DNA from 3 places in the Empedobacter sp. EJD.6dd genome. Region 3 is predicted to be linked to each of the others. Evidence: riboswitches for the same ligand, from Rfam matches in the RefSeq annotation. Region 3 holds a riboswitch; each other region holds the start of a gene.

Region 1 (8,209 bases), 960 kb from region 3:
CGGAGGCTGACCTTAAAATTTTGAAAGCACAATCTATTGATATAGATCCAAAAGATCCTAATATAAAATTATTGGCAGATCGTATGTATGCGACCGTACAAGATGAAGCAAGTAAAGGAGTTGGGATTGCTGCTCCGCAAATTGGTATCAATAGAAATGCTGTTTGGGTACAGCGTTTTGATAAAGAAGGTGAGCCTTTTGAGTTTATCATAAATCCTAGAATTTCGTGGTATTCAGACATTGTTCGTCACGGAAGAGAAGGTTGCTTGTCTATTCCAGATATTTTTGGAAAAGTGTATAGAAGTTTAGTTCTTCGATTAGAGTATTATGATTTAAATGGAAATTTTCATGATGAAACTGTTGAAGGATTTACAGCTGTTATTTTTCAGCATGAATATGATCATTTGATCGGAACATTATTTACAGATCGAATAAAAGAACAAGAAAAATTAAATTATGTGAAAGCAGAAGTTATGAATGATGTTTTTTATTTAAAGAAAACATCAATTGACTTTGACGATGATGATGAAGATTAAATATATCTTAAAATTATCAAAAGTATTATGCTTGGCATAGTTTTTAGTCTATTTTTGTACATCTAATTATCTATAAATTGTTAGCACATACAACATACATTCATCCAACAAGTACAGAATGGGTAACTTTTGTTCATGGAGCCGGTGGAAGTTCTACAATTTGGTTCAAACAAATTCGTGAATTTCGTAAACATTTTAATATTCTTTTATTGGATTTAAGAGGGCATGGACGATCTAAAAATAATTTGAAATCACTTTTCGAAAAACGTTATACATTCAAATCTGTTGCAAAAGATGTGATTGAAGTTTTAGATCATTTAAAAATCAAGCAAACTCATTTTGTTGGTATGTCTTTGGGTACTATTGTTATTCGACAATTAGCAGAAGATTATTCAGATAGATTTAGATCTATGGTAATGGGTGGTGCAATTATGAAAATCAATTTTCAATGTCAATTTTTGATAAATGTTGGAAATACGTTTAAGCATATGTTGCCCTATCTTATTCTATACAGAATATTTGCTTTTGCCATAATGCCAAGAAATACACATAAAGAATCGAGAATATTATTCATTAATGAAGCAAAAAAATTGTATCAAAAAGAATTTTTGAAATGGTTCAAACTAACTGCAGATGTCAATCCATTATTAAAATGGTTTAGAAAAGTTGAGTTAAATATTCCAACACTTTATGTAATGGGAGCAGAAGACCATATGTTTTTGCCTTCTATACAAGAATTAATAAAGAATCATAAAAATAATTCGGAATTAATTGTGATAGATGATTGCGGACATGTTGTCAATGTTGATCAACCACAAGTTTTTAATGATAAAGTAATAGCTTATATCAATACAATAAATTAACAAAAAGCTTCAGATGTTCTGAAGCTTTTTTGTTGTACAGAGTTTATTCATAAAAATCTAGAGTTTTTATTCAACAAAGAATTATTCTCTACATTGTGATTTAACTTATACAATATTCTATTATTTTACTACTTTATGGATCTGTAACTAATTATATTTACGTTAAAATCCTTATACAAATTAGGGCGTCTTCTTGAAAAATGTAGTTCTGGTGTATTCTTTTGGATTAGTCATTTAGAAATTTATTCTAAATATTCTAATTTATTTTTATTTAACCTTACATGGTGTTGTAACGAAAAGGTATTTCCTCTTATTAAAATTGTGCAATCAAAATTTCGTGATTGCAATTCGCAGAACAATGTTTTTACGTAACATCTTCTTGCAGAATTCCACGAGCTGTTACCAACTGTTTGATTAAAGCGTTCGATTAATTCATTGTCCGTTAATTCACGGAATAATACGACAAATTCATTTTTTAGATTTTCCATTGTTTCAATTTTTAATGATAAAAACAACAGGATAGAGTGGAGAATAACCTTTTATTTTGGCGTTTGCCCTCATTCTATACCACCGTAGCGCGGTTTTGGCTCGGTTGGTGTTCTGATTTTTCAGAAACTCCTGATGATTGATAGAGTAAATATAGAAATAATTTTTTAAAACAAAAAAAGGAACTCAAAAAAAGTTCCTTTTCAATATTTTTATTCGCTTAATTCTAACCAACGAAATTCTTTTTCTTCTAATTCGTCTACAATTTTTTGTAGTTCATCTCCAATAGTTGCGATTTTGTCATAACCTAAATTTGGGTCGGAAAGTAAATTTGTTAATTCTTCTTTTTTAGCTTCAAGAATTGGTAAAGATTGATTTATTTCGTCTAATTCTCGTTGCTCTTTGAACGATAATTTTCTTGGTTTTGCTTCCTTTATTTTTTCTTTAGATTCTACTTTTTCTTGAACTACAATTTCCTTTTCAATCTTTTTATCGTCAGCTTCTGGTTTATTTTTATCCTCGATATGATATTCTGTGTACGTTCCCATATAACGAGAAACTTTACCTTCTCCCTCAAATATCATCAATTCATCTACCACTTTATCCATAAAATAACGATCGTGAGAAACAACTAATAAACAACCTTGATATTCTTCTAAGAAACTTTCTAAAACTGTTAAAGTAGGCAAGTCCAAATCGTTTGTAGGCTCATCAAGAATCAAAAAGTTTGGATTTTTATATAAAATGGCTAATAATTGAAGTCGTTTTTTCTCACCACCACTTAATTTAGAAATAAAAGTATGTTGCTGTTCTGGTGTAAACAAAAACATTTCTAAGAACTGCTCTGCACGCATTTCTTTTCCACTTGCAAGAGGAAAAAAATCTGCTATATCTTTTACAAATTCTATAACACGTTCATCTTCTTTAAACTCGATTCCATCTTGTTTAAAATGTCCAATATTTAATGTATCTCCACGTTCAATAACTCCACTATCAGCAGGTTCAATTCCTTCAAGCATTTTTAAGAAAGTTGTTTTACCTACGCCATTTTTTCCTACTAAACCAATCTTTCCTCCGCGTGCAAAAATGTAAGAGAAATCGTCTAAAATTTTCTTTTGTCCAAATGCTTTCGATACATGCTCCATCTCGATAATTTTCTGACCCAAACGTGTCATCACCATCTCTAATTTCACTTGTTGATCTACAATTTTATGCTTAGCAACTTTTTCTGTATCATAAAATGCATCGATACGAGATTTAGATTTTGTTGTACGTGCCTGTGGTTGACGACGCATCCATTCTATTTCTTTACGGTAAAGATTTTTTGCTTTATCAATTGTTGCATTTTGATTTTCGATTCGTAACGCTTTATTCGTAATATACGTTTCGTAATTTCCTGAATGCACATACAATGTTTTGTCCTCCATTTCTAAAATTTTGGTACAAATTGCATCTAAGAAATAACGATCGTGCGTTACTAGAATCAAGGTTTTATTTTCTTTATTTAAGAAATATTCAAGCCATTCTACCATTTCGATATCCAAATGATTGGTAGGCTCATCTAAAATTAGAAGAACATATCCAGTTTCGAAACTCAAATCGATTAAAAACTTCGCTAATGAAATACGCTTACGTTGACCACCAGAAAGTTTTCCAATTTTTTGATCTAAGAAATCAATCTTTAGTTTCGATAAAATTTCTTTGATTGTAGGCTCAACTTTCCAAGCATCCAAAACGTCCATTTGCCCCATTAACTCAACTAATTCAGGGTTTGTCGGATCATTCTCAATCATATTGTCGTATTGACGAACAACATCTAGAACTTCGTTCGAATGATTGAAAATATATTCTTCACCCTTTAAATTTTCGTCAAAATCATCACTTTGATCTAACATTAGGATTTTAACACCTTTATTTGGACGAACAACACCTGAGTCGGCAGTTTCTAATCCTGCTAAAATTTTAAGTAAAGTAGATTTTCCACTTCCATTTTTTGCTACGAAAGCGATTTGATCACCTTCATTTACATGAAAATTGACATCTTCAAATAAAGTTCGGATTCCGTATGATTTGGTTAGATTTTCAACTGTAAGAAAATTCATGGCTTATTATCTGTTTTGTAAGTTAAAAAAGAAATTAAATCTTTTCTGTTTCGATTTGCTTGATCGATTGTTTAGCTTTTCTTATTTTAACGATTAAAAGAGCCAAAGATAAGACAAAGCAAATACTTCCTATTACAATTAGATTATTTAAATGTGGTTGAATTAGTGCTGGATCACCTTTTTCGATAAAAAGAATTCGAAATATTTTCAGATAATGTGTTAATGGAATACAATCTGCAATCACTTGAATCCATTTTGGCATTTGACTTAATGGCCAAGTGAAACCACTTAATATAAAACTTGGTGTTGCAACAACCATTAAAACTTCTGTAGCTTTTAGTTGACTTGGTAGTATAATACTAACCAAAAATCCTAAAAAACAAACAGCTAAAATAAATGCAAGTGAAGAAGTGAAAAATGGCCAAAATTCTGTTTCTAATTTCATGTTGTAAAACATGCCAAACCAATAATAAAGTAGAAAAATAAAAATTGACATGAATAAGTAAGGAAATGTTTTGACAAATAAAATAGTAAATGGATTAGAAGATTTTGAAACCAATTCATTAAAAGTTTTATTCTCAAATTCTGAAGCAAATGAAAGCGCTAAACCTAATAATAAAACTTGTTGTAAAACAGTTAATAAAACACCTGGAAGCATAAAATAAAGATAATTTCCACTTCTGATATTTTGTCGAATCATTGTTGATTTGAACGGTTCGTAACTTTGTGTAGCAACATATTCAGGAACACCTTGCTTGCGAGCAGTTTCGATTGAAATTCCAGCTTTCATTGTTGTTAAAACAGTAGTAACTGCAATAGCTGCGGTATTAGATGTTAACGTATTTGATCCGTCCACAAAATAGGCTATTTCGGGTAATTTCTTTTGTTGTAAATCTGCTTGAAAATTTCGAGGAATTATAATTACAACTTCAGCTCCGATTGCTAAAGCTTTATTCTTAGAATCAAATGTTGAAGGTAAAATTTCAGCAACTTTCACTGATTCATTTTCATCTAACATCTGAATAATTTTCTGACTTGTTGTAGTATGATCTTCGTCTACAACAATTATTGGCAAATCGGTTACATTCCCTTTTTTATATACATTTCCGATCAAAATACCATACATAATAGGTGCTCCCAAGAATAAAATGGGTAAAACTGGATTCTTGAAAAAGAGTTTAAATTCTCGTATGATTAAATGAAAAATAGTTTTCATCACAATTTATTTAGCGTTAAGATCCAAAATTATATTGGCTTTTGTAAGTAGTTGAGAAGCTTGTTTAGAATTAACAGGAACAATTTTTACTTCGTATTGTGATTGTTGTTGATCAATATCTGGATAAGCTGTTGAGATATTAGCATAAGAATTGAGTGCTTTTATCGAAACAATTTTTCCCTTCAATGTCATATTATTTTTATAAGGAACTTTTAGTATTACTTCTTGATTCTTTTGCAATTGACCGATTTTATTTTCTGGAATTGTAAATCGAAAAAAAGTAGATTCTTCTAGAATTCCGTTTGCAATAGAATATCCAGCCAAAGCTAATTCACCAACTTTGAGATTGATTGTTTCTACTGTCATATTCTGAGGCGCCTTGATGTATCTTTCAGCTTCAGCAACATCTACTTCTTGTAACGCACCTAAAGCACGCTCTTTTTGCCCCAACGCCATTTCTTGCTGTTCTATGCGTGCCCCATTTTCGGCGTCAGCAAGTTCAGCTGTTGCAGCCAAATACTGATTTTTAGCGCCTTGATATTTTGCATAAACTTCATCATAACTTTGTTGCGGAACAAGACTATCTCGTAACATGTTTTTTAAACGTCGATTAGATTTTTCTGCAAAATCTAATTGTTCTTTTAAACCTGAAACTTTAGCGCGCAATTGTTTCAATTGATTTTCTGTAGCCCCTTTTTTAGCCATTTTATATTGTGCTTCTGCTGAATTTACAGCACCTTCTGCTTGACTTTTCTTTGCATCAACTTCAGGTAATTGTAAAACAAAAAGTGTTTCACCTTTTTTTACTTCATCACCTTCGTGAACCAAAATCTGATCTATTTTTCCAGGTATTTTGGTAACAACACTAATTTGATCACGCTCAATTTTTCCTTGAAAAATAGTTTGTTCGTCTTTTTTATTTTCTTTTTCAGATGACTTACAATTGGTGTAAAGTAATATTCCGGTTAGAGCAAAAATATAGTATAGTGTATTTTTCATGGTTTTTAATTTGTTAATTGATTAAACAATTCTCCAGAAGTTTGGAGTAATTCGTAAGTTTTGGAACGTTGATCTAAGATTTGTGAATAATAACCTAAATTAACTTTGTAAAAATCATTTTCTGCAGCTAAACGTTCGGTTACATCAATCAATCCTTCCTGAAAACGTTTAGAAGCAATTTCTAAATTATTTGTTGCAATGATATTTTGTTGAAGATTTACTTTCAGTTTTTCAGAAGATGTTTCGTAATCAATTTTGTTTTTACTTAATAATAAATTGAGTTTTTCTTGAGAATCTTTCAATTTATTTTCATTAATCATGATATCAGTTTTAGCTTGCGCTAATTTATTTTTATGTTGACCACCATCTAATAATTCCCATTTTGCACCAACTCCAATTAGAATATTAGGGAATAAAGAAAATTGATTCATTTTTAAGTTCACATCACCTAATAAATCAACATCTTTAAGTTTGAATCTACTTGCAAAAATCGAAGTATAATTGGTATTTGCAAAAGCAAAAACTTGGGGTAAATGTGAACCTTTTTCTTTTTGATATAAAAATTCGTATGCTTTTACCGAATGTTCGAGCGCTTTTAATTCTTTTTTATTTTCTAAGCTATAGCTTGACGAAAGAATATCAATTGGAACAAGTTCATATTGTATTTGCTGTAAATCTTCAGTAGACATATGTGTAAGCGTCTCCAATTTTTTGAAGAGTAACTGTCGATTTCCATTTAGCTCAACTTTTCTGGCTTCTAATTCTAGCATCGCTAATTTTATTTTTTCACGATCATAAGGAATTGCTAAACCATTTTGAATTGCATTTTGAACTTTTAAATGTTCTTTATCTAAACGTTTTGCTGAGTTTGTAATTAATTCTTCAACTTTACCTAATAACATTAATTGATCATAGGTTTGAAGAATATCTTTTGTTATCGTTTCTTTTTCTGCTTCTTTTAAATAGTCTAACGCTGTGCTTTTTTCTTGAATAGCATTTAATGCATTTGGAATTTGTAATCCCGAAAAAATAACTTGCGTAGCATTTATACCAATCGTAAACAAACCTGCTGAAGTATTAAATTTTTGATTTCCAGCAAACAATTCAGTAGATAATAAATCAATTGATTTGGTAGGAATGTCTATTATTCCATTTGAGTTAAGATAACCTCCCAAGGCGATTGCAGATAAGTTTGGTTGTCTTTTACCTTTTACTTCATCGTATTGATAATTGTTTTTTTCGATTTCAAGTTGTTTATTTTTCAATTCATAACTAGATTCTATAGCTTTTTCGATAGGTAATTTCAATTGAGGATCTATTAATTGTTGACCAAAAGAAAAGTAAGAGAGGAAAGAGATTAAAGAAAAATAACGGACGCTTAGCATGGCTTTGTTTTATCATAAATTTAACAAAAAATATACCATGAATAGAAATGCAATATTAGAAAAGAATTAAAATTAAAAATCCTGAAACTGTTTAAGGGTTCAGGACTTCCAAAAATTGCCAATAAGATGGCGCATAGTTCAATGTATTTAATATTTTTTATCAATAATGTCTAGCGTTTCATTTACAGATTCTTTCATCATTTTTTCTAAATAATCTGTTGAAGATTTTGTGATTGGTTCATTAATATACTTTGTTCCTCCAATAGTTTCACTATATTTTAATGAATTGTTTTTAAGATCTAAAATATTGATATAAACATATGTTTTTGCAATATATTTCAGCTTATTTGCTGGGTCAAAATCTAAGCCAGATTTTACATTAATCACAACTAAATCATCTAATTTGATTATGTTTTTAAGATCATTAAAATTTACTTGATTTACATTTTCTTTTGTAATTAATTCGTTTGGAATATTTTTTTTATCAAATTTTTCAATCATTTGATAATCATAATGATTGTCATTTAAAATTTTGACAGATTTATCATGAATTATTTTTACAAGATCAAATTTTGAGTTTAATTGTTTTAGTTGATTCTCAATTGATTTTGAATCTATATTA
Region 2 (8,209 bases), 1.5 Mb from region 3:
ATAATAGAATTGTAATCGTCTAAATTCTTTTCGTAAGCTTTTGCAACTTCTTCAATCTCTTGACCAGCAGTTACGGCAAATGCACCAATATAATCTTGAATTGCAGAATCTTTTGAAGCGATAAAATCAGCAATCGAAATATTTGGTTGATTTTTAGATTTTTTTGCTTGTTGACGAAGTGTATAAAATTCTTCAATTTTATTATTATTCTCGTCAAACAATTCTATGGTATCATCGTTTATTGTGTTTGCTTTAAATAAGCCAAAAACAGCTTTTGGTTTCGCTAAATTCTCGTTGATTATTTTATATAACATTGCTAAAGCATCAACATATAATTCTTTTGCATTTGTTCCGACAATTTCATCTTCTAAAATCGCAGGGAATTTTCCGTGTAAATCCCAAGTTTTGAAAAATGGCGTCCAATCGATAAAATCTTTTAAATCAGCTGCATTCACTTGATGTGTAAAAACACCCAATTGATTTGGTTTGAAAGGTTTGTTTTCTTCGAAATTAAGTTGCAATTTATTAGCGCGAGCATCTTCAATTGTTAGGTATTCTTTTGCTACAGCTCTGTTTAAGAATCCTTCACGAATTTTTGTGTAATCTGTAATTGTTTCTGTAAACAGATCAGCTTGTTGTGAACCAATTAGTTTTTGACAAATAGTTACCGAACGTGAAGCGTCTAAGACATGAATTGCTTTATCATATTCTGGCGCAATCTTAACCGCAGTATGTGCTTTAGACGTTGTAGCGCCTCCAATCATTAAAGGAATGTCAAGATTAAGACGTTTCATTTCTTTAGCAACGTGTACCATTTCATCTAAAGAAGGTGTAATTAACCCAGAAAGTCCAATGACATCTACATTGTTTTTTTTGGCTTCTTCTAAAATTGTTTCGGATGAAACCATAACACCTAAATCAATTATTTCGAAACCATTACAACTCAAAACAACCGAAACGATATTTTTGCCAATATCATGAACGTCACCTTTTACAGTTGCCATCAATATTTTTGAAGGTTCTTTATCTGTTTTATTTTTTAGCTTTTCTTCTTCTAGATAAGGTGTTAAATAAGCTACGGCTTTTTTCATTACTCGTGCAGATTTTACAACTTGTGGCAAGAACATTTTTCCACTTCCAAATAAATCTCCAACGACATTCATTCCGTCCATCAAAGGTCCTTCGATTACTCGTAATGGCGATTGAATTTTATCTAAAGCTTCGGCAGTATCTTCATCTATAAATTCAGTAATTCCTTTAACCAAGGCAATTTCTATACGTTTTTCTAAAGGTAATTCGCGCCAAGCATCATCTTTTTTCTTTTCTTTGGTAATTCCTTTTAGATTTTCTGCAAAATCAATTAGTCGCTCTGTTGCATCGTCACGTCTATCTAATAAAACATCTTCAACGTGCTCTAATAAATCTTTTGGAATATCATCGTAAATCTCAATCATTTCTGGATTGACGATTCCCATGTCCATTCCGTGTTTGATTGCATGATATAAAAACGCTGTATGCATCGCTTCTCGAACTGCATTATTCCCACGGAACGAAAACGAAACATTCGAAACTCCACCCGAAACTAAAGCATGAGGAAGATTTTCTTTTATCCATTTTGTCGCTTCGAAGAAGTCGATTGCATTGCGTCGATGCTCATCCATTCCTGTTGCAACAGGGAAGATGTTAACGTCGAAAATTATATCTCTTGGATTAAATTTTACTTGATTAACCAAAATGTCATACGAGCGTTTTACGATTTCTATACGACGTTCGTAATTATCAGCTTGACCTTTTTCATCAAATGCCATAACAACAGTTGCAGCACCATAACGTTTGATTTTTTTAGCATGTTCGATAAATAATTCTTCTCCTTCTTTTAAAGAAATAGAGTTGACAATTGCTTTACCTTGAACATTTTTAAGACCAGCTTCGATGATTTCCCATTTCGAAGAGTCAATCATGATTGGTACTTTCGAAATATCAGGTTCAGAAGCAATTAATCGTAAATATTTTACCATAGAAGCAACGCCGTCAAGCATTCCTTCGTCCATGTTGATGTCGATAATTTGTGCACCACCATCTACTTGATCGCGGGCAACTTGCAAAGCTTCCTCAAATTTTTCTTCTTTGATTAATCGCAAGAATTTTTTAGAACCTGTAACATTTGTACGTTCACCAACGTTTACAAAGTTTGAATTTTCGCGTACAATTAATGGTTCTAATCCAGAAAGTTGAATTTTTACGCCTGACATGCTACATTAATTTTTCGTGGTTCATATTCTTTTGCTAAATCTGCCATCAATTTTATGTGATCTGGTGTTGTTCCGCAACAACCTCCTAAGATGTTAACTAATTTTTTATCTAAGAAAGGACGAATAAAATCGCGCATCATTTCTGGTGTTTCATCGTAACCACCAAAAGCATTTGGTAAACCAGCATTCGGATAGGCACTAACATAAAATGGCGCTTTTTCTGCCATTACTTCTAAATATGGAATCAAATCTGTTGCACCTAAAGCACAATTTAATCCTACTGAAACTAAATCGATATGCTCTAAAGAAATCAAGAAAGCTTCGGTAGTTTGACCTGAAAGTGTACGTCCAGATTTATCTGTAATTGTACCAGAAGCCATCAAAGGAACATTAATTCCTGTATCTATAATAGCATCTTGAATTCCAAAAAATGCTGCTTTTGCATTCAATGTGTCAAATATAGTTTCGACCAATAGAATATCTGCTCCAGCTTCTAACATTGTTTTCGCTTGACGATAATATACATTTGCTAATGTGTCAAAATCGACGTCACGATAACTTGGGTCATTAACTTGAGGAGAAATGGAAGCTGTCTTATTTGTTGGTCCTAATGAACCTACAACAAAACGAGGTTTTTCTGGTGTTGAAAATTCTTCACAAGCTTCTTTCGCTAAGCGAACAGCTTCTATATTTAATTCATCAACTAAATCAACCATATCATAATCAATCATCGAAATAATATTCGCATTGAATGTATTGGTTTCAATCAAATCTGCACCTGCAGCTAAATATTCGCGATGTATATCTTTTATGATTTGTGGTTGTGTTAAAACCAATAAGTCATTATTTCCTTTTAAAGAAGTGTGAAAATCTTTGAATCGTTCTCCGCGATAATCTTCCTCCTGTAAATTGTGCTTTTGAATCATTGTCCCCATTGCACCATCTAAAATCACAATACGCTCTTTTAGTATATCGTTTAATGTCATTTTCTATATTTTAAAAACCTTATGGGAAGAATTGTGAGGTAATTCCTTATCTTTCTCAATTAGAGTAGGATGTAGCACCCAACTTTACTTTGGGTTGCCAAGATATCTACGGGCCTAATCCCTCCATCTTTCTTCATAAGGTATCTGCAAAATTATTTAAAGTATTGAGAATAAAAAAATCAACAATGAAAAAAAAGAAGATTGAATTTGCTTAATAGAAATAATTTTTGTTTGAAATTATTTAAATTCCAAAATAGGTCTTTTTTGAATATTTGTTATGAAAATAATTCTTTAAATATAGATTTTTTTAGAAAAAATATTTTAATCAGTACTTTAAATTATCTGTTTTTAGAATTTTATTAATGAAAATGACTTTTAATGAAAAAAAGTTAAGATTTGTTTTTTCTTTTAAATCGATTTTATAGAAAAATATTTTCACATATCATATTTCATAGAAATAAATTCTAAAAACAAATATGAAAATTCATTGTTTTAGAAAATAGTAAAGAGTTGAAATAAAATTTATTTGGAAATATAGAATTCTTTCCCATAAATTTGCTGTCAGAAATAGTTCATTAAATATTACATTTTATCAAGAAAAGTGGAGGGAAATGGCCCAAAGAAACTTTAGCAACCTGATTAAATAATCAAGGTGCTAATTCCATCCTGTAAGGGAAGATAAATAAAGACGAAAAACCAATCATTCAATAATATTCTTTATTAAAATGGTTCAATTGTTTTTATTTACAATTGAACCATTTTTTTTTCTTCACTTTTTTCTGATAAAATCAATAAACAAAGAAATACATAAATGAAAAAAATAAATATCGGATTATTCGGATTTGGCGTTGTAGGAGAGGGGATTTATAAAGTTTTAGAAGAAAAACCACAATTAAATGCCGCTATTAAGAAAATTGTTATAAAAGATGCTACAAAACAAAGAAATGCACCAGCAAAATTATTTTCAACAAATGCTGATGATATTTTAAATGATGACGAAATAAATGTAGTCGTAGAATTAATTTCTGATTCAGATGCTGCACATGATATTATCAAAAAAGCATTTAACAAAGGAAAACATGTAGTAAGTGCTAATAAAAAATTGATTGCCGAGCATCACAAAGAATTACTTGATTTACAGGATAAAAATAATGTTTCGTTCTTATACGAGGCGTCTGTTTGTGGCTCTGTTCCGATTATAAGAAATTTAGAAGAATATTTTGATAATGATTTATTGAATTATGTTTCTGGTATTGTAAATGGTACGACAAATTACATTTTGACAAAAATGGCAAATGAAAATGAATCGTATCAAGATGCATTGAAAGCTGCGCAAGAAAGTGGTTTTGCAGAAGCTGATCCTACTGCTGATGTTGAAGGATTTGATGCAACAAGTAAATTAGCGATCATTACGTTGCATGCTTTTGGTAAAAAGATTGAAGTAGGGAATGTTATCCGAAAAGGAATTACATCTTTACAGGTAGAAGATTTTAAATACGCGAAAGAAAAAAACTATACGATAAAATTGATTGCTAATTCAAAAATCAATCATCAAACTGGAGAAATAACATCTACAATTTTACCAACTTTTGTTGATTTGAAAAAAACAATTGCGCTTGTAAACAATGAATATAATGGTGTTTTGATTGGAAGTTCGCTTTCCGATGAACAATTTTTATATGGAAAAGGAGCAGGACGTTTTCCTACATCTTCGGCTGTTTTGAGTGATATTTCAGCTTTGAAATATGATTATAAATATTCGATTCGTAAATATGAAAATCAAGAAGAAGGAGTTTTTAATCAAACAGGGAAAAAACGAATTTATATTGGATTTGAAAATCAAAACGATGATGTTTCTGAATTTTTTGATGAAATAGAAGAACGTTATCAAAGTAAAAATTACAATCATATTGTTGGTGTGATTGATATAGAAAAGCTCAAACAAAAAGAGATTATTGAAAACTCAACACTTTCGATTATAGCTTTTGAGTAAAATTTGTGATTATAAAGCCTCAAGAATTTTTTTTTTGAGGCTTTATTTATTTTATATCATCAAAATAAGTTTTCAATAAAATATGGATATTTTTAGCTTTTATTAAACCAGAATAAGTCATTTTTATTTCTAAATCTTTTGAGATTAATACCCAAAAAGGATAACTAATTTGTTCATTTTTATCAATAAATTCTTCTAAAAATGAATGAATTTTTCCGTTCGATTTATATTCTTTCTTTAGAAAAATAATAGGCTCTTTTGCTTCTGCATTTAATTCAATAAAATAAATTTTATTATTTAAAATCTGAAGTAATTCAACATCTTTTTCTATTTGTTTCTTTTGTATCATACAGTAACTACACCAATTTGTAGAAAAAAAGAGTAGAATTGGTTTAGGGTTCTCATCAAAAATTGTATTAAATTTTTCTAATACAATTTGAGCATGAAGATTTGATGTAATTAATAGTAAAATTAAATATTTCATGACTTTAAATTAAACCGAATACCTATAAAACCTCGAGTTCCTTGCATAGGTGTATAACTATAATCATTTGGCTCAAAAATTACATCATTTCTCCCTTTTGGTGGTGTAACACCATTTCCAGGTTCTCCAAACGGATCCCACCAACGCGCGATGACATCGCCTTTTGGTAAAACATTAAAAATATTTTTGATTCCACCATAGATTTCAATATTGTTTTTAAATGATTTACTTAATTGAATATTTGCAATAAAAGTTGGTTTAGAATATTCTGGACGATAGTCATTTTCAACGTGAGGTAACCTCATTTTATCATTATAATTAGTTGTGAAATCAAGCACAAACTTATTTCTGAATGTATAAGTTGCTAAGAAATTTCCAGACCATTTTGGAGCATGATATTGCACTTCTTTTACATTCTCCTCTTTTTTATAAACATCTATATAGGTAGTGCCAATTAGAATTTTTAAAGGAAAATCAAAAGTAGCATCAATGTTTAAAGAAATTCCTTTTGAAATAGCATGACCATTTAAATTATCATAAATAATTTTAGTTTCATCAGTATCTGTATCGGCAATAATTTTATTTGTAAAATAGGAGTAGAAAGTAGTTAAATCAAAATTAAAAGCTCCGAAACTAGTAGGTATTTTATAAACATAATTGATATTTACATTAAAAGATTTTTCGGGTTTTAATTCGTTTTCGAATACAACTTGTCTTGCTCCAGTTAATGCTCTGTGATCTTCTGTAAATACATTTACTACACGATATCCTGTTCCTAAACTTGCTCTAAAAATATGATATGTAGAAGGTGAAAATTTGTACGCAATTCTTGGTGAATGAATACTTTTATGTGTTTGATCGTAATCAAATCGATAACCGATTAAAAGTTTATTTGCGGAATTCAATGTCCATTCGTCTTGTATAAAAATTCCAGGAATCGGTGTGTTCATTGGATTGTTCTTGATAAGATTATTATCCACATCATATTCACCAGTACCTCGTGTATTGTCATCGTAATAGGTGTATTTAAAAGATGAACCTAATAAAATACTATGTTTACCAATTATTTTATCCCAATATGTTTGAGCAAAAAATACTTGTTGTTTTCCTTGATATGATTCGGGTCCATAAAATGAATTTTGTTGATGAAAATTATAAGAAAATTGTGTCATAATTTTTTCTTTTAGCGGTAATTGATACATTCCAATTGCTTCAAATCGATTTGTCATAATACTTTCTCCGTACATTTTGTCACTTCCTCTATGCAGTTTTCGTTCCCAATCCATTTCACCTCCCCAGCGATCTTCGTATAAATAACGAAGAGCTACAGAAGCAGTTCTACTCTCTTTTCGTTCAAAATCAAATTTATTAAAAAGTGAAATTCGGTCTTGAAGTGTAACATCGGTAAAACCATCGTTGTTAGTGTCTTTTTTATTTCCATATTTGAAATAATTAAAACCAAATAAAGCATTTGTTTTTTCGTTTAATTTGTATTTGTAACCACCATCTATATTGGTTTCTAACCATGATGTAGTGAAAAAATCTATTGATAATTTAGGTGCTGATTTAGGAGATTTTGTAATCACATTGATTATTCCACCCATTGCTTCTGTTCCATAAAGAGAAGATGCTGGACCTTTTACAACCTCGATTCGATCTACTAAAGAATTTGGAATTCCGCTCAATCCATAAACAGTTGATAAAGATGAAACAATGGGCATTCCGTCAATCAAAATCATAGTATAAGGACCTTCCATTCCGTTTATATGTATATCTCCAGTGTTGCAAACATTACAATTTAGTTGAGGTTGAACGCCATTTATTAATTGTACAGCATCGAAAAGTGAAGGTGAAGGATTTTTTTGAAAGAATTTTGCCGAATAAATTTCTATAGGAACTGGACTTTCAGATTTTCTGACGGCTTTCATTGTTCCTGTGACAACTATTTCATCTAAATTTTCGGTTGAATCCTTTCTGATTATACTGTCGTTTTTAATAAATTGAGCAGAAGAAAAGATAGATAATAGAGTGAGAGTTGTGCTTAAGATTATTTTCATAAGGATTAAATATTATTCAAATTAAAAAGTTAGACAAATCTAACAAAAATATTATTAAAAGTGAATTTAAAATATTTGTTTAATTTTCAACTATATTTGTTCTATGAATTCATTAGTCGAAGAGAATTACCTTAAAGCCTTATTTCATTTGTCAGGAAACGGCAATGGAGAAGTGAATGTGAAAGATTTGAGTAAGCATTTGGAAATAAAAATGCCTACTGTAAATAGTATGATGAAAAAATTAGCCGAAAAAGAATTGGTTATTTATGAATCATATAAACCACTTAGGTTGTCTGATAAAGGAATTTTGAAAGCTTCTTTAATTGTGAGAAAACATCGATTAACAGAGATGTTTTTGGTAGATAAAATGGGATTTGGATGGGAAGAAGTTCATGAAATAGCAGAGCAAATAGAGCATATTCAGAGTTCTTCTTTTT
Region 3 (8,209 bases):
TTCAGATCCAGAACCTGAATAAGACGCCTCATCTCCCGCTTCGATTTTATATTGTTCGTAACGATATTCTCCTCCAAAAGCTAAACTAATGTTTTGATTGATTCGTTTCGAAAAATCTAAATTGACTGTATTTTGCAAAAATTGATGTTTCCCTGCGTAAAAATCGGTTGGAGAATTTAATCCTAATGATTGATTAATTGAATTTTCTAAATCATATTTAAATGAGTTCAACCCAAATGTATTACTCAAATCTATTTTCCAACCATCGTACGAATAACGTAATCCTGTTACATTAGAATAATCATTTACATTAGATTTTAACGTTGCTTGAAATCCATTTGGATAAATTTTTAATGCATCATCTGACAATTCACTTGGTAATCTTCTAAAACCAAATCCATTTCCTTGGCGCAATGAAACTCCTCCAAAAGAATAAAAATCTAATCGATCATTAATCGCCGTTTCTGCGTTGATAAAAAATTGTTGATTTTTGATAGCTGCATCACCAATTTGAAATCTGAAATCTTTTCTTGACAATCCCAATTCAGCAATTTTTGCATCATCAGCTGCTCTTGCAGCGTCTGGATCATCTGCAAAATCGTAGGCAAAGTTATCTCCAAAAATATCTAAATTATGATCTTTCGAACGATTCGTTTTCTTGCGCTCGCTGATAACAGCCGAAAAAACAAGCGAACCTGATTTACCTAATTTCGTTCCGTAACTTCCATTAAAATTATATGTTTCACCATCGTTGCGAGAAGTTTGACCGTATGTTAACGATGCGTCTCCACCTGGTTTAGACTTTAATACAATATTTACTACCCCTGCAATCGCATCAGAACCATATTGCGCAGCTGCACCATCTCGTAAAACTTCAATTTTATCAATAGCGGAAATTGGAATTGCACCTAAATCTGTTCCAACAGAACCATTTCCTACTGTATTTTGATAGTTTACCAACGAAGTTGTGTGACGACGTTTTCCATTCACCAAAACCAATACTTGATCTGGCCCCATTCCTCGCAAAGTAACAGGATCTATATGTTCTGTTCCATCGGCAGAAGACTGTCTAACAGAATTGAATGACGGAATAACCACATTCAAAATATCATTGATACTCAACTGAGGTGAAGATGTTTTTAATTTTTCAACATCAATAATATCAACAGGTACAGATGAATTAACAACGGTTCTTTCAGAAGCACGACCTCCGATTAATATAACCTCGTTAAGATTCGTTTCTTCTTTTTCTACCTCTTGAGCGAAAAGTGTTGATGCGCAAACAAATGCGAATGAAGCAAGTAAAAATTTGTTTCTTTTCATTTTTAATTTTTCATAAAACTTTCAAGAAACCAACAGATAAAAGTGAGATACTTTTACTCATCTTTCCCTTTAACTAGGTTGGATTTAGCACCTTAGATTATAAGTCATCTGGTTGCTAAGGTTTCATAGGGCCAATCCCTCCACCTTTCTTGATAAGTTTTGCAAATGTAATGCTAAAAAATGAATACGCAAACAATACTCTATAAAATTGATAGAGTTTATTTTAGTAACAACGAAATATCTAACTCTTGACTTTCCTCTAAATTCATCATTGCGTTAATTCGTTTGAATGATTTAAAATAGCTTAAATCTGAGACTTTTATATTTTTCTGAATAATTTCCTCTGATTGTAACAAGGCTTCGCGCATTGTTCCTTTTAATAAACAAGAACGTGGTGTTAACCATTGTGAACCATCAAAAAAAACGATATTCGAATAAATACAATCGGTAATATAATTTGACTTTACCAACACCAAATCATCTGTTTTAGATTCTTTCAAATACTCATCAAAAAACCAACGATCTAAATATTTGTAGGTATAATTAATTTTATTATCAATTTCAAAAAGCTGAATAGTTTCGATTGGCTTGATTTGATAAGGTTGAAATTCTATTGATTGAATTTCGCGATCATACTCAATTCTAATCTTGTATTTTTCGTCCGTTAAATCTTCGGGAAAATGAATAATTTCGTCTAATAATATTGGATTATTTTCTGAGAAATTATCATTTCTTGTGTAATCAAATCTTGTTTGATGAAATTCTAAATTTCGAAGTTGTTTATTCTCACAACAAATCGACTCAATAAATTGGAACATAAACTTTCTGAATTAATTCTTCATATTCTGCTTTCGCCTTACTTTTTGCAGTGATTCCTCCTCCACTCTTAAAATATAGCTCTTCTTCGTTTTTTTCAATAAAACGAATCATAACCGCACTGTCTAAATTTTCACCATCAAAAACACCAAAAACACCTGTATAGAAATTTCGATTATACTTTTCGGCTTCTAAAATAATTTCGATTGTTTTCTTTTTGGGCGCTCCACAAATAGAACCCGCAGGTAAAAGCTGATCGAAAATAGTTCCTAAATTTTGATAATAATCGTCTTTCAGATCACCTTTTATTTCAGAACTTACTTGCAACAATGTTTTATCATTCGTTTTGACCTCGTCAATATATCTGTAATTCGTTACCTCAACATTTTCTGAAACAAGACTCAAATCATTTCGTATTAAATCGACGATTGTAGCATGCTCAGCAGCTTCTTTTTCATCATCCAAAATCAATTGTTTAGCATTCGGAATTGAAGTGTCAATTGTACCTTTCATTGGATTAGAAAAGATTTTTTGATCTTCAATTTTCACGAAACGTTCGGGAGAAAAACACACAAAATCTTCTTTATATTTCAGCTTATATTTTGCTTCAGAAAATTTATAAACCTCATCTAATGATAAATCAGTTTCTATTTTTGTTGGCAACGTTAAATTCGTTAAGTATGAATTTCCAATTAAAAGATTATGGTGAACATATTCAAATTTTAGAAAATATTCGTCAAAGGAAATCGGGAATTTATTGAATTTAAAATCTTTCTGAAAAGATTCTTTTTTTGGCGAATCTATTTCAAATTTTATCTCATCAGGTAATTCATTTAACGGAATTACTTCTCCATTTTCTTTCAAAAAATCGATCATAAAAAAAAAGGGAACTTTTGCAGCTCCCAATTCATTCATTTTCGTAAAAATCGAATGCTTTGCTAACATTCGATAAAATTAATATTATTCTTGATTTGTACCAAGAAGATCAATTTCTGTTTTTTGATCATCTGTTAAAATCATATCTTTTAGCATAAAATAGACCATCATATAACCCAATGGATATGTAACAATCGCACCAATATAGCAAGCAATTGCACCAATTGAAGCTACTAGGCTAACAACTATCGCCATTAAAACCATCCACCAAAAATTCTTTTTTACAATTGCATAAGACGTTTTCAACGCTTCTATAGCACCCATATTTCCGTAATGAATAAGATAAGGAGCTAAATAAATACACGCTTGTAAGAAAAGTAAAAATATCGTTGCGACAAACATATATAACATTCCGAAGAGCGACGAACCAATCATTAATGCTGGATTAGCATTCTCTGGATCGCTCACTAAAACTGGTAAAATAGAGAAAATAAAATAAGGTAACATTACTAACAATGCTACACCAATAATGATAATGGTTAATAGAAAATAATTTCCAATATTCTTAAATCCTGTAAAAAAATCTCCTAATTCTAACGACATTTTATTTTCGGCACGTTCTGCACCAATCACAAATCCCATAATAAGTGGATACATCACAAAGAATAATCCAATAAAAGTAAAAGAAGCTAATGTAATAATAACTGCTGAGACCAAAGAGTAAATTACAAATGGTTGCCAATTTTTCTGAAAAAGTTCTAATGATTTATTAAAGTATTTTCCTATATCAAATTGGAATTTATTGTTTTTGTAATATTCAATTTTGTTGTAGTCTAATGTTTTCATCTTAACGTTGGTTTGATTAAATTTAATGTAAATTTGCTTGATTAGTAGAATAAAATTAAGAATTGTTACAACATGAATGCAAACGATTTATTATCAATCATAAAAAATAGACGCTCTATATTTCCTCCACAATACACACAAGATGAAATTACGCGTGAAGAATTAACTCAGATTTTTGAGGCTGCTAATTGGGCGCCATCACATAAAAAAACAGAACCTTGGCGTTTTATTGTTTTAGAAGGTCCTTCGAAAGATCGTTTTCGCGAGTATGTGAAACGTGTTTATGTACAAGGAACTCCTACAGATCAGTTGAGTGACAGAAAAATAAATGCATTAATTGAAAAGTGCGATAAATCGAATAAAATCGTTTTAATCAACTTTGTAAACACAGAAAAAAATCCTGAATGGGAAGAATTAGCTGCTACTTCTATGGCTGTTCAAAATATGTGGTTAATGGCAAGTACACTTAATATTGGTGCTTATTGGTCTTCTCCTGCAAATGTAATTGCGAATGTAGATGAATTTACGACAATGGAAGAAGGTGAGAAATGTGTTGGTGTTTTTTACATGGGAAAATTTGATGGAGAAACTCCAGAAGCTGTACGTCAACCAATAGAAGATAAAATAAAGTTTTTAGATTATTAAGAATTTTCTGAATTAAAAAATAAAAAGACTGCTAAAATTTAGCAGTCTTTTTACTGAATAACAATTAATTAATCATAGTTTTTGTATATTTGATTTCACACGTTTTAAAAAATAATCAACTATGAAATCTATTTATAAAATATTTTTTCTGAGTCTTTCATTTCTTTTCGTTTTGAGTTGTAAAACTACTCAACAAAAAGAATACACCGATCCAATTCCAAAACATGATACATTTACGATTCAATCTAAAGAATTAAAAGAAACTCGTACCATTAATGTTTGGACACCTGAGAATTATTCAACTTCCAAAGATTCGCTAATCGTGATCTATATGCCAGATGGTGGAACAAAAGAAGATTTTCCACATATTGCAAATACATTGAATGAATTAATGAACTCAAAAAAAATTCCACCAATGATTCTTGTTGGAATTGAAAATATACAACGTCGCAAAGATTTATCTCCACCAACAGAAAATGAAGAAGATAAAAAAGTAGCACCAATTGTTGGAGGTTCTTCAGAATTTAGACGTTTTATCAATGATGAATTATTTCCTGAAGTTAATAAACGCTATCGCACAACAGATAAAAGAGGAATTATTGGAGAATCATTAGCTGGTTTATTTATTATGGAAACTTTCTTGAAACAACCTAACATGTTTGATTATTACATTGTCATTGATCCTTCTTTATGGTGGAACGATCACAAAATGCTATTGAACGCGAAAAATGATTTAAAAAACTTTCCTACAACAGAAAAAAGATTATGGTTTGCTGGTTCAGGCGCAAGTGATATTTTGCCTTATACAGATGATTTGAAGAATATTTTAACACAAGTAAATCTTCCAAATTTAAAATGGAATTATTCTCCTGAACCAAAAGAAGAGCATTCTACTATTTATAGAGCAACTAAAGAAAAAGCATTAATTTGGACTTTTAACAATTAAAGAAAAATCTCCGAAACGAATTCGTTTCGGAGATTTTTTTATGAGTTACTTTTCACTTAATTCTTTCAACTTTGCTAAACCTGCGCCATACGATTTTTCCATTTGCGAATCCATCATTAGTTTCATCAAATTCATTGGATAATCTAATTCACAATCCATACTCCAAGTGACTTTGGTTGCGTTTCCTTCTTTTGTTAACACAATATCAGAAGTTGCGTCACTTTCGAATGGTTTTTTGAACATCATTTTTGTCGCCACTTTTTTATTCGGGTCTAAAGCTGTTATAACATGACAACCTTCACCAACATCTTCGTTTCCTTCCCAACAATATTCGTCACCAACTTGTCCTTGATTTCCTGAATATGTTAATTTCAGATTTGGATCTAATTTCATCCAAGGATTCCATTCATTAAATTTCTTTGATGAACTAGCTTGTTCGTAAACCTTTTCTATTGGCGCATTAATTACAATAGAAGTTTCGAAATGGTATTGTTTACCCAAAGCAAACATTAAAATTGTAAGCAAGACAAGTAAGCCTACAATAAACAAAAGGATTTTTTTAAGAATTTTCATATCATGTGTTTTGAATAATTATTTGAATACTAATATATTATTTTTTATATTCATTAAAAACATGTCTTTAATATGAACTGCATAAAAACATTATATTTAAGTCTCTTCTTCTTTCTCTTTTTAGGTAGTATAAATTGTCTTGCTCAAGAAAAAATTGAACTTGATGAAGTAAAGATTAATGCAAATAAAAAATTAAATACCTCAATTAAATACGAAAGATTAAAAAACATGCCCGAATCTGGAGTTTACTCTTTTGGAATTACCATAGAAAACGACAAACTATATGTAATGAGTGGAGATGTATCTAATATTGGGATGAGAACAGAATACAAAGGATTTAGTAATAAAATTTACATCTATGATTTAGAAAGAGATTTTTGGAAAACATCAAAAACAAAATCTTCAACCATTGCAAATAATTCTATCATTAGTCACAACGATTTGCTTTATAGTTTTGGAGGAAGAAGATTTGGTAATAATAGAACCAGAGAACTTTTAAATAACAAAATAGATGTTTATGATATAAAAAATGATACGATGATAATTGATGATGTTATGGCTCATCAAGCTGTTAATTTCACCACAGTAAAAGTTGATGACAAAATATTGTTCTTTGGTGGCTCTACAAGAAAATATCATAATGAATCAAAATTTTTCACAAACAAAGTAAGTATGTACAACCTTTCTACTGGATATTGGTATGAAATGGATCCTATGCCAGAAGCAAAAGAAGCGCCAGGAATTTTGGTTGACAATAAAGTTTATTTGATTGGAGGAAATAAAAATCATTCATTAAAATCTATTGATTCCTTCAATCTAAATGATGGAAAATGGACAAAAGAATTTGAACTTCCAATTGCAATGAGTAGACCTTCTTTAGCGCAAAAAGAACATATTATCTACATTTACGAAAATGGCGTATTTTACACATACAATACGTATGATAAAGTTCTTAAAGAATATTCTATCAATAATATTTTCGCACTTAATGGAAAAATTTTTATATACAAAGATTTTATTTACATCCTTGGAGGAATTGCAGATTCTAGCTCTCTTTCGAATCAAATGTACAGATTCAGTTTAAGTGAATTTAACAACACCAAAGTAAGAAGAGAACTAAAATTAAAGAGTAAATAAATCAAACTATTTTAAAAAGGAATATTCTTTTTCATTGCCATCATATATCCCAAATGCATTGCTTCGTGAATGTTATTATACAGAATAGCATCTTCAATAGACTCTAATGTCATTCCGAAACTTGTTTTATACGAACGATAATATGATAATTTCTCCGAACGATAATCTTTAAATAATTGCATAGGAGTACTTTCAAGCATTTCCTTCAATTCTTGCACATCTTCTTCCGTTACTTCCGTATTTCCGATTGTTCCTTTTTTATACTTCTGTATAAACTGAATATCGACCAACATCCTATTATCGGTTAAATAATAATGGATCAATTGCTGTGTTGCTAAAACATGAGCCGCATTCCAAAACAAATTATTTTTATAACCTACAGGTATGTAAAGTAGTTGCTTTAGAGAGTGTTGTTCAAGCTCATCAATAATCTGTTTTCTTATATTCGTCAGATAAATAATATGCTCTTCCATAGTTAGATTTAAAAGTTAAATATACATCAAATTACGTCTATTTATCAAATTATAAAGCAAAACAATTAAAATCACGTTTTTAGATTATTTAAAGTCTTTGATTCTTCGTAATTTTGTATCATTAAATTTAAAAGATGGCTTACACAAGAGATCAAATATATCAAGTATTAGAAGAATTGGGTATTCGCAATTGGATGCGTAACGCTCAAGTGATGGGAAATGATATTATTTTGGATATTGTTTCTCCTTCGCCTGCAATGCACGAACGCAAGCGTTTGGAAATTGCGTTGAAAAATGCATTTAAAGAAAATTTACCTGAAGCAAATCTTAAACTTAACATTTCTGTTGAAGTTGAAGAAAAAAATCCGACCGAAATCAAAGGTTCAGAATTACCAGGTGTTAAAAATATTATCGCAGTTGCATCAGGAAAAGGTGGTGTTGGAAAATCTACTGTTTCATCAAACTTAGCAATTAGTTTAGCAAACATGGGATTCAAAGTTGGTTTATTAGATGCTGATATCTACGGACCTTCTATGCCAATAATGTTCGATTGTCAAGATGCGCGCCCTTATTC

Evidence for each region. A riboswitch is a leader RNA that binds a small molecule or an ion and turns the genes downstream of it on or off. The one in region 3 is predicted to bind S-adenosylmethionine.
Region 1: another riboswitch for S-adenosylmethionine. It lies ahead of AC2I98_RS04650 (hypothetical protein); the one in region 3 lies ahead of AC2I98_RS09240 (TonB-dependent receptor plug domain-containing protein).
Region 2: another riboswitch for S-adenosylmethionine. It lies ahead of AC2I98_RS02250 (homocysteine S-methyltransferase family protein); the one in region 3 lies ahead of AC2I98_RS09240 (TonB-dependent receptor plug domain-containing protein).

What each region holds. Positions count from the first base shown of each region.
Region 1 covers NZ_CM170667.1:991,617-999,825, reverse strand. The annotation lists gene def (peptide deformylase) at 1-536, shown strand, start outside; gene AC2I98_RS04655 (alpha/beta fold hydrolase) at 614-1,399, shown strand; gene AC2I98_RS04650 (hypothetical protein) at 1,642-1,887, opposite strand; SAM-I-IV-variant riboswitch at 1,930-2,029, opposite strand; gene AC2I98_RS04645 (ABC-F family ATP-binding cassette domain-containing protein) at 2,098-3,987, opposite strand; gene AC2I98_RS04640 (ABC transporter permease) at 4,022-5,203, opposite strand; gene AC2I98_RS04635 (HlyD family secretion protein) at 5,210-6,202, opposite strand; gene AC2I98_RS04630 (TolC family protein) at 6,208-7,587, opposite strand; gene AC2I98_RS04625 (hypothetical protein) at 7,735-8,209, opposite strand, start outside.
Region 2 covers NZ_CM170667.1:488,801-497,009, forward strand. The annotation lists gene metH (methionine synthase) at 1-2,252, opposite strand, end outside; gene AC2I98_RS02250 (homocysteine S-methyltransferase family protein) at 2,240-3,238, opposite strand; SAM riboswitch class I at 3,282-3,380, opposite strand; SAM riboswitch class I at 3,825-3,923, shown strand; gene AC2I98_RS02255 (homoserine dehydrogenase) at 4,050-5,231, shown strand; gene AC2I98_RS02260 (thioredoxin fold domain-containing protein) at 5,278-5,715, opposite strand; gene AC2I98_RS02265 (TonB-dependent receptor plug domain-containing protein) at 5,712-7,772, opposite strand; gene AC2I98_RS02270 (metal-dependent transcriptional regulator) at 7,876-8,209, shown strand, end outside.
Region 3 covers NZ_CM170667.1:1,956,560-1,964,768, forward strand. The annotation lists gene AC2I98_RS09240 (TonB-dependent receptor plug domain-containing protein) at 1-1,323, opposite strand, end outside; SAM riboswitch class I at 1,378-1,482, opposite strand; gene AC2I98_RS09245 (aminotransferase class IV) at 1,542-2,141, opposite strand; gene AC2I98_RS09250 (aminodeoxychorismate synthase component I) at 2,125-3,084, opposite strand; gene AC2I98_RS09255 (hypothetical protein) at 3,100-3,861, opposite strand; gene AC2I98_RS09260 (nitroreductase family protein) at 3,934-4,506, shown strand; gene AC2I98_RS09265 (alpha/beta hydrolase) at 4,628-5,452, shown strand; gene AC2I98_RS09270 (SRPBCC family protein) at 5,498-6,025, opposite strand; gene AC2I98_RS09275 (Kelch repeat-containing protein) at 6,098-7,162, shown strand; gene AC2I98_RS09280 (DinB family protein) at 7,174-7,635, opposite strand; gene AC2I98_RS09285 (Mrp/NBP35 family ATP-binding protein) at 7,770-8,209, shown strand, end outside.